DNA from 2 places in the Solibacillus sp. FSL W7-1436 genome. Region 1 is predicted to be linked to the other one. Evidence: riboswitches for the same ligand, from Rfam matches in the RefSeq annotation. Region 1 holds a riboswitch; the other holds the start of a gene.
The links. A riboswitch is a leader RNA that binds a small molecule or an ion and turns the genes downstream of it on or off. The one in region 1 is predicted to bind preQ1.

Region 2: another riboswitch for preQ1. It lies ahead of queF (preQ(1) synthase); the one in region 1 lies ahead of MKX73_RS09645 (QueT transporter family protein).

Annotation. Positions count from the first base shown of each region.
Region 1 is NZ_JBBOWV010000001.1:1,923,631-1,928,617, reverse strand. It holds gene MKX73_RS09660 (ABC transporter ATP-binding protein) at 76-870, opposite strand; gene MKX73_RS09655 (ABC transporter permease) at 863-1,903, opposite strand; gene MKX73_RS09650 (ABC transporter substrate-binding protein) at 2,002-3,018, opposite strand; PreQ1 riboswitch class I at 3,306-3,350, shown strand; gene MKX73_RS09645 (QueT transporter family protein) at 3,357-3,842, shown strand; T-box leader at 4,020-4,233, shown strand; gene MKX73_RS09640 (metal ABC transporter ATP-binding protein) at 4,356-4,987, shown strand, end outside.
Region 2 is NZ_JBBOWV010000001.1:3,452,271-3,457,257, forward strand. It holds gene MKX73_RS17075 (M48 family metallopeptidase) at 1-880, opposite strand, end outside; gene MKX73_RS17080 (hypothetical protein) at 1,041-1,262, shown strand; tRNA gene MKX73_RS17085 (tRNA-Val) at 1,386-1,458, shown strand; gene MKX73_RS17090 (VUT family protein) at 1,983-2,528, opposite strand; gene queC (7-cyano-7-deazaguanine synthase QueC) at 2,541-3,194, opposite strand; gene queF (preQ(1) synthase) at 3,312-3,812, opposite strand; PreQ1 riboswitch class I at 3,935-3,981, opposite strand; gene MKX73_RS17105 (3-oxoacyl-ACP reductase) at 4,123-4,884, opposite strand.

The DNA.
Region 1 (4,987 bases):
CGGTGAAGAGCCAAAATATAAAAACTCGATTCTCTCAGAGAAAATCGAGTTTTTTTTCTGTCTAAAATTTATCATTTATCCTAATAACGCGCGGTCTGAATTCATTTTTTCACCGCGGATTTGTTCGAACTCGTGCATTAGATCCGGAATCGTCAAGTCCTGTTTACGGTCTTCGCCGACTTCCAGAATGATTTGACCTTTATCCATCATAATGAGGCGATTCCCCAAATCGAGCGCTTGCTGCATATTGTGCGTGACCATCAGTGTTGTCAGCCTGCTTTCTTCGACAAGCTCTTTTGTCAGCTTTGTAATAAGTTCAGCGCGTGACGGGTCAAGTGCTGCTGTATGTTCATCAAGCAGTAAAATCGAAGGCTTCGTAAATGTCGCCATTAGTAAACTCAATGCCTGGCGTTCCCCGCCTGATAATAATCCGACTTTAGCGGATAAACGATTTTCCAGATTCAAATGCAGTTTTTCCAATGACGTTTTAAAAAACTCGCGACGCTTTTTATCGACACCGAAGCGCAGTGAACGCTTTGTGTTACGTGAATAGGCAATCGCCAAGTTTTCTTCAATTGTCATCGTTGGTGCTGTACCTGCCATCGGATCTTGGAAAACACGGCCGATATGGACAGCACGCTTATATTCCGGCAAGCGGGTTAAATCATTGCCGTTAATTTCGACAGAGCCGAAATCCGGTGTTAGCGCTCCGGAAATCATATTCATCATTGTCGATTTTCCGGCACCGTTACTGCCGATAATTGTAACAAAATCACCAGGCGCCAAATGCAAGTTGATATTATCCAGCGCAATTTTCTCATCTGGTGTTCCTTCGTTAAATACTTTATTAATGCCATCTAATTTAAGCAAGGCTCTTCCCTCCCTGCTCAATCTCTACTTTTGCCTGCTGTAATGCGAGACGTTCTTCCAAACGTTTTGCTTTTCTCTTTTTCTCTTTATATTTCCCTACGATTTGCGGAATTACCAGCGCTAAAATAACGATAACCGCCGTAATTAATTTCATATCACCTGAGTCAAGCCATTTTACACGTAACGCCAATGCGTAAATCATTCGGTAAATTATTGCCCCGGCAATAACTGCAAATGTGACACGAACAATCGACTTCGTTCCGAAAATTGCTTCACCGATAATTACCGATGCCAAACCGACAACAATCATACCAATACCCAATCCGACATCGGCAAATTTTGTATACTGGGCAATTAATGCGCCCGATAATGCCACCATACCGTTTGAAATTCCAAGTCCTAAAATGACTAATGAATCGGTATTTGCCGAAAAGCTGCGGATCATTCGTTTATTATCGCCTGTTGCACGGATTGCCAGACCAATTTCCGTTTTTAAGAACCAGTCTACTACTAGTTTAATAATTGCCGTCACAACAACCATTAAAATTAAAACGCCCCAAGTTGTCGGAACAGAAGCTAGACCCATTGATTTCAGTACGTTCGTGATGGCTGTATCAATACCTAGATTCTCCCAGAAAGAACCGAACTTCGAAAAAACTGTTTCTGAATTTAATAGTGGAATATTTGGTCGTGTTACACCAGTATCTGAGCTTAACCCCATAATTCGTAGATTGATCGAATAGAGGGCAATCATCATTAAAATCCCTGCAAGCAGCGGATTGATCTTCCCTTTTGTGTGTAAAATACCTGTCATACATCCAGCAATAAATCCAGCAACTGTTGCGACTAATGTAGCAAGCAGCGGGTTATAGCCGAGCACGATCATCATCGCTGCCGTACCTGCCCCCGTTACAAAGCTTCCATCAACCGTTAAATCCGGAAAATCAAGCACACGGAATGTTAAATAAACCCCAAGTGCCATAATTGCATAGATGATCCCTTGCTCCACTGACCCAAACATAGCTGTAAACATCTCGAATCATCTCCTGACTTTTTTAAAAGTTTTAAGCAAGTCAGCCTAAACATTTTATACCTGTTTAGGCTGACTTGCTTTTTGTATAAATAAATCGATTATTGTACTTCTGCTTCCCATTCAGGCTTGATTTCCAAGCCTAAGTTTTCGGCAGTAGCTTTATTGATTACTAGTTTTAAGTTAGCCGGATACGCAGCCGGAACTTCTGAAGGTGTTTTGCCTTCCAATAAAATTTGTGCTGCCATTTGCCCTGCTTCATAGCCGATATCGTAGTATTCGAAACCGTATGCCGCTAAACCGCCGCGCTCTACTGAATCAAGCTCACCTACAACAAGCGGTAATTTGTTTGCATCTGCCACTTCGATTACAGATTCCAGTGCCGATACGACCGTATTATCTGTGATGATGTAAAATGCATCTACATTTCCTACTAAAGATTCTGCCGCCTGGCGTACTTCAGATGAAGCAGATACTGCTGCTTCCACAATTGTTACGCCTTCTTTTGCAGCAATTTCTTTTACTGCCGCAATTTGTGCCACTGAGTTTTGCTCACCAGCGTTATATACCATCCCGACATTTTTTGCTCCCAATTCCTTTAGGAAAGCAACTGTTTTCGGCATTGTTTCCGGATGTAAATCAATCGTACCTGTTACGTTAGCGCCAGGTGTTGCCATTGAATCGATCAACTCTGCACCAACTGCATCCGTTACCGAAGTAAAAATAACCGGAATATCAGAAGTTGCACTTTTTGCAGCCTGTGCTGAAGGTGTTGAGTTCGCGAAAATCAGATCTACATTTTCCCCGACTAACTGCTGGGCGATTGTCATGTTCGCACTGTTATCATTGTTTGCTGATTTGTCTACATACTCTGCTTTAATACCTGCATCTTCAATTGCCTTTTTAAAACCATCTTTTGCTGCATCTAATGATGGATGCTCAACAATTTGTGTTGTTCCGATCTTAAAAGTTTTATCGCTATCTGCTTTCGCTGTATCTACAGCCTCGCCATTTGACGTGTCGTTCGAAGACGTCTCGCTCTCTTCCCCGCCACAAGCGGCTAATAATAAAAGAAGCCCGAATAATAAAAAGGACAGCTTCATTAAATTTTTTTTCATCTTATTTCCCCCTAGTTAACTTTATCGGTTTAAAGCGCCGAACTTCATTTGGATGAAGTGTTGAAATAATATTACCGCGTCATATTTAGATAGTCAATAACATTTAGAATGTTCTGAATTTATTCTAGGTAATGTGCCTCATTTTGGAATTTTGTTGACCCACTTCAAACCGCTAAGCAACGCGGTTTGTTGAACTTTTTACTCGTGGTAAATTTTTTGATGTTTTATTGAAAAAAAAGTCCTATAAATCTTTACTTTTATTTTCAATATTGCTATGATTGCAGTTGCTTTGCGTGGTTCGTAACCATCCCACGTTAAAAAACTAGGAGGAATTTCATATGAAGGTAAAGTTTATTGCAGCGAGTGCCATTATTGCAGCATTATATATTGCTGTTACAATGCTTGTTGCACCAATTAGCTTTGGGCAAGTACAGTTCCGTATTGCCGAAATCTTTAACCATTTAGTCGCATTCAACCCGCGCTATATGTTAGGTGTTGTTTTAGGTGTATTTATTTCCAATTTCCTGATGTCTTCAATCGGTCCCATCGATTTAGTATTTGGTGTCGGACATACGATTATTACACTTGGAATTTTCATATTCATTTGTAAGTTTGTGAAAAACATTTGGGCTCGTCTGATCATTAATACAACGCTCTTTACGTTTACAATGTTTATCATTGCAGCACAGCTGAATATCGTGCTTGGCTTCCCGTTCTGGGAAACTTGGCTGTTTGTAGCATTTGGCGAATTTGTTGTATTGGCGGTTGGGGCACCGATTATGTACACTTTAAATAAACGATTGGATTTCAAAAAATTAATCTAATATCGATTGTTTCACCAGCTGACTTTTTTATGTCAGCTGGTTTTTTATTTAGCGAAAACAGTTTAGAATTGTTTGACATTTCATTTTTCAGTGTTAGAATAAAGCATAATTCAAATGTTATTTACGGTAGCAGGTTGCGGGAGCGTGACCACCGTTTCGTTTAGTTGAGCTTAGTTGAGTAAATTGTTGAATAAGAAGAGTAGCATTTATCGTTTTGTCCAGAGAGCGTATGGGTGGTGAAAATACGCCAAAAGGTAAATGTGAATGGGCCTTATGAAAGCTGCTGGCGTTAGTCGGCGGACGGTACCCTGCCGTTATCAGGTTTAAGTGGAAGCAAGTTTTTTGGGTTTGCTTCAAACGAGGTGGCAACGCGGTGAAAATCGTCCTTTCGCAAAAGTTAATTCTTTTGCTGAGGGCGATTTTTTTATTCGATAAAGCTTTAAATTCATTACAAGCTTGCTAAATAATCCGAATCGTAAAGGCGTAGATTATTTCAAAAAAGGAGTGTTTCAAATGGTAGTTCAGCAACATTTTCGTACATCAATGAAAAAAGTAAATGGGGATTTACTGACACCGATTTCTATTTTCCAGCGACTGCAAGGTGAACGGAAGTTTTTATTGGAAAGTTCCTCTAAATATGATGGCAATGGACGCTATTCGTTCATCGGTGTCAATCCGCGGAAAACGTATATCGGAACAGATGAACAGCTTTTAGATCATGCGCATCATTCCAATAAAGCCTACACGTATGAAGGCGAGCTGATCCAACTATTAAAGCAAGTGATGCCTCGTGTTTCATCACATACGGAATATCCGTTTACAGGCGGCGGCATCGGCTATATTCACGCATTGCAAAAGCCCTTGCCTGAACTGCAGTTTCATGTATACGACACACTCGTAATTTTTGATCATTTAACAGATGAAATCGCTGTTTTCCATACAAATATTGAAGCAGAGCAAGTAGAACCAAACATTGATCAATTGATTGAACAGCTGTTTACAACACCGACACCTGAACAGTCTTCCTATACATTACAACATGTCGAAAAAGAGGAAAATGGACGTTATCGCGCACAATTTACTGGGGAGGCCCTTTCCCTTTATCGAAAAATGCGTGTCGAACACGCTGCACCATATATGTACTA
Region 2 (4,987 bases), 1.5 Mb from region 1:
CCGCGATGTTAATATAAATATCCTTCAGCAAATAATGACCCATCTCGTGTGCCATGATAAAGAGGATTTCATCATGTGTTAACCGGTTTAAGGTCGTATCCCACAGCACGATCCGGGAGTTGTCGCCGATTCCAGTCACATAGGCATTTAAAGCATTCGTCTTCTCCGACATATTCACTTCAAACACATGGTCAGATGGAATATCGGCCTGCTCAGCAAGAGATAGAATTTTCGTCTCCAGCTCCTTATCTGTTAACGGAGAAAAATCATTGTAGATCGGATCGATGACGACAGGTTGAATAAACATCAGGAAGATTGAAAACGGTACAGTTAAAGCCCATGCATAGAGCCACCATTTTTTAGGACTTTTTCTGATAAGCCAATAGAGAACGGCAATTATGATGACCGACATCCCGAAATCCAGCCAAAAATCAATTATATTTTCCCGCATCCACGAAGAAAAAACTTGCGTACTGATCCCATAGCTTTTGCTGAGCGTATAGCGATAATAGTCCATCGGGAATTGAAGGATGAACAACAGCAGAGACAGAAAGAACAGATACATTGCGGTTCTGAATACAGACCATTTAAATTGTTCAGCACTCCATTTCTCGAACAAACGTGAAATTCCCGTAATTAAAATAACGAAGTAAAGCAGCCATTCCAAAGGAGTTGTAATAAAGAACAGGAAATTTCTTACTTTCGATAATTCTTCACTTAATAACAGCTCCTGTGTTGTAAGAAAAGTGCTTGGATCTGCAGCCGTTCCTTGAAGAGCGGCTGGAATCCCGCTATTTTGTCCATGGAAAAAATACAAATACATTGCAACAACATACAGTCCAAATGCAAAGAACGCCATTAAACCCCATTTTTTTGTCATTCCTTCTACACCTCAATTCATTCGTTACCATATCCTATTACTGAAATGCGGAAATCATTTCTACTATGGTGGTCAATCTAATTTTTTGAAGGTTCTATAGATCATGGAATCTTCATAAATTGACACAATCTAAAATTGAATTAATAAGGAGCGCTTATTCATGCTGTTTGCTGTTCATTATTTGGAAAATAATATGCCTGTCCTGAGTCAGTGTTTAGAACGGATTCCTGAAGTAGATGAGGATTTAAAAATAAAAGGTCGTAAAGGAAAGGTCGTAAATGTCGTTCAAATCGAAGAAAGTAAATATCACGTCCATGTCGCCCTGGAAAAAATAAATAAAAAACAAGCTCTATTAAAAGACGATAAAAAGAAAAGACGTTGATCTATGGGGAAATTGCAGGTTTCTCTAAAAGTAAAGTAAAAATATAACAGTTTTCTATATACCGCTCCCACTGTGGATGCTATAATAACAGGTAAGAACATTGTTATAGGTGTTTCTTATCGCGGTCTTGTAGCTCAGCTGGGAGAGCACCACCTCGACAAGGTGGGGGTCGCTGGTTCGAGACCAGTCGGGACCATTATTTTAAGTGCCCGTAAACGTTGGTATATCAATGTTTGCTGGCTTTTTCTTTTTTGAAGACTTTCTATCTTACTCCTTAACTTTTGGATTTGTCCGCAATTTGTCCGCAGGATTTTTCCCCATTATTTAGTGTTACTTTGGATAGCGTTGTGAAAAATATCTGCAATGTCATTATCTGCATTCGGCAATAGGTGTGCATAGAATTCCAATGTGATTTTAGGGTTGGCGTGACCTAACCGCTTTGAAATTTTAACGCTATCTACACCTTCTGATAAGGTTAAGTAGTGTCTTTCACCTGTGATAATGACGTGCAGTAATATTCTTCCAAAAAATCTCAAAAGAAGATGTCGCAGAAACAATATTGCAACCATTAAGTCTTACCGTTAGCATATAACAAAAGAGCTTAAAGAACATGAATAATTCGTGTTCTTTAAGCTTTTTCAAAACCTTATTTACTTATGGGACGGTTCAGCTTAACTAATGTAAGTGCGGTAAAAATACTTAAGCATATTATTACATTAATCAGGCGGACATTTTAGAGAGACGCTTTTCTTTATAAACTAAACCTTGCGCTAAAAAAGCCGCGCCAATCATTTGCATGACTATTTTTACAATCACTTGACCCACTATAGCTGCAGGGACGGCTACCCAAGGGATAAAGCCTGCACCCATTGGACTTAAGCCGACAACGACAAAAATAACTGAGTCTAACAAGCCGCCTACAATTCCACTATAAAACACACGCCACGCCATCGGTAATTTTAAACGTGTATAAATTTCTGTATCTGTCGTTTCAGCTACTAAAAATGACAAGGCGGAAGCTGCGACGATGACTAATGTATCTCCTAATGAATAAGACACCACCGCTGATAAGACTAACGCTAGGAAAATAAAGAGGTATGTCTTTTTGCGGCCATATTTATTTTGAACAAGGTCTCGGAAAATAAATGTCGCCCCAATAAAGAAGGAGCCCATCGGTACAAGAAACATCCCGAATTCAAGTGGCATAAATCTCGCGGTTACGACATTTGCTGTAACAATTGATACTAAATAAAGTAAAACTCTTATCATAAAATCCTCCTATTTTAACGATTGTTCATAAGCTTCCATTCCTTGCAGACGAAGCTTACATGCTGGGCACTCCCCGCATCCATCCGCAATTATTCCGTTATAGCATGTCAATGTTTTGTGACGTACAAAATCAAACGCACCTAGCTGATCTGCTAAAGCCCATGTCTCGGCTTTATTAATCCACATGAGTGGCGTATGAATAACAAATGATGTGTCCATCGATAAATTTAATGTGACATTTAGGGATTTCACAAAGGCATCGCGACAATCTGGATAGCCACTAAAATCGGTTTCACATACACCTGTCACAATATGCTTCGCGCCAATTTGGCTTGCTAAAATTCCTGCGAAAGATAAAAAAACTAAATTACGACCTGGCACAAACGTAGAGGGGAGCTCGCCTGCCACGCCTTCTTGTATTTCGATATCGTCACGCGTCAAAGCATTCGGTGCTAACTGATTTAAGAGCGACATATTTAAAATATGATGTCGTACGTTCAACTCCTGTGCAATCTGTTTCGCACACTCAATCTCGAGTGCATGCCGTTGTCCATAATCAAAAGTAACGACTTCAACCTCTTTAAAGTTTTTTAAAGCCCAAAACAAACACGTTGTACTATCTTGCCCGCCACTAAATACAACAACGGCTTTCTCATGTTTCATTCTTTTTCTCCTCTTTCTTAAACCAAAAACAGCACTAAGAGGCAGTACTGGTTGATCTTAGTTTTTTATAGAGGGTTGTTAATAACCGCTCTTTGCAAGCAAAGTATTGAGAAAAAATTATCTATTATCAATTTTTTCAGGATATAAATCATGATTCATTAAACGATAGTTTGCTATTTCTTCATATTTCGTACCTGGACGACCGTAGTTGCACCATGGATCGATTGAAATACCTCCACGTGGCGTAAACTTGCCCCATACTTCAAAATAGCGGGGATCTAAAAGTTTAATTAAATCATTCATAATAATATTTACACAATCTTCGTGGAAATCACCGTGGTTGCGGAAACTAAATAAATACAATTTCAGCGACTTACTCTCCACAATTTTTTTATCGGGAATGTATGAAATATACATCGTTGCAAAATCCGGTTGCTGTGTAATCGGACAAAGACTTGTAAACTCTGGGCAGTTAAACTTCACAAAATAATCACGGTCTACATGTAAATTGTCTACAGACTCTAATACTTCTGGTGCATAAGCAAATGTGTACTTTACATTTTGATTTCCTAATAATGTTAAATCCTCTAATCCTTCTGTTTGGTGACGACCAGACATAAAAAAACCTCCTTAAGTTAATACCGGAGTATTCCAAGGAGGGCGAACTATAACATCTCTAATCAAACTATTGGAGGCATAAAAAAAAGCCACATCCAATATGGACATGGCGTAATATACATGTATCCATAGTTTTTTATAGAGGGTATCAGCTATGAACCTCTCCTGAACAACTCAGGTATTTCAATAATTTAAATTGTAGTATATATAGTTCATACTGTAAATCAATATTTTCAAAAATTATGCTTTTCTCTACATCCCAGTATGCCTATCAGTAGGATTCATCTTAAAGAGAGATACAAGTTTGCTCTTAATCCATTACAAGACCGCCATCAACGACTAAATTCTGCCCAGTGATGGCACTTCCCCAAGGAGATGCAAAGAATAATGCCACTTCCGCTAATTCTTTTGGTGTTGTCACTCTTTGTAAAGGGGTTGTGGTTTCAATCAATTGAAATACTTCTGCTGTTGTCACTTTACTTGCATCCGTTTGTTTTAAAAGTCCACCAGACATCATATTGACTGTAACGCCATACTCCCCTAACTCTTTCGCCATGTTACGTGTAAATCCGAGCAATGCTGCTTTAGCTGTTGTGTATTCATGATAAGCTACTACCGGATGCTGAAATAAGTTTGTCCCAATATTAATAATACGACCAAATTCTAGTTCTTTCATATCCTCAATGCATGCTTGAATACTATTTAAAGCACCCTTTATCGTTCCTTCCAATTGCTTATTGTAATCGGTCCATTGAAGCTCAAACACATTTTTTTGTGTGAGTGGATTAAATTCAAAATCAATCAATGCATTATTGACTATGGTTGTAATCGGGGTATGGAAATATTGCTTTGCCTTTTCAACCATTTGCTGCACTTCTTGTTGATTGCGGATATCTGCTTGTAAAGCGATAACTTGAGAACCCAAACTTTGTGCTAAATTTTGCGCTTTTTCCTCACTCTTATAATAATTCAGTACGACATTAGCTCCCTCTTTGACAAATGCTTTTACGAGTTCTTCTCCAACGCCTCTACTTGCGCCTGTAACTAAAACGGTTTGTTCATGTAATTTCATCATCATTTCCCCCTACTTAATTTTTGTTAGTTGTTTGAATATCCAGACCATTTTCATACTTTCCACAAAACTCCATCCGTTTTCCTCCTCGCTGGACTTAGAT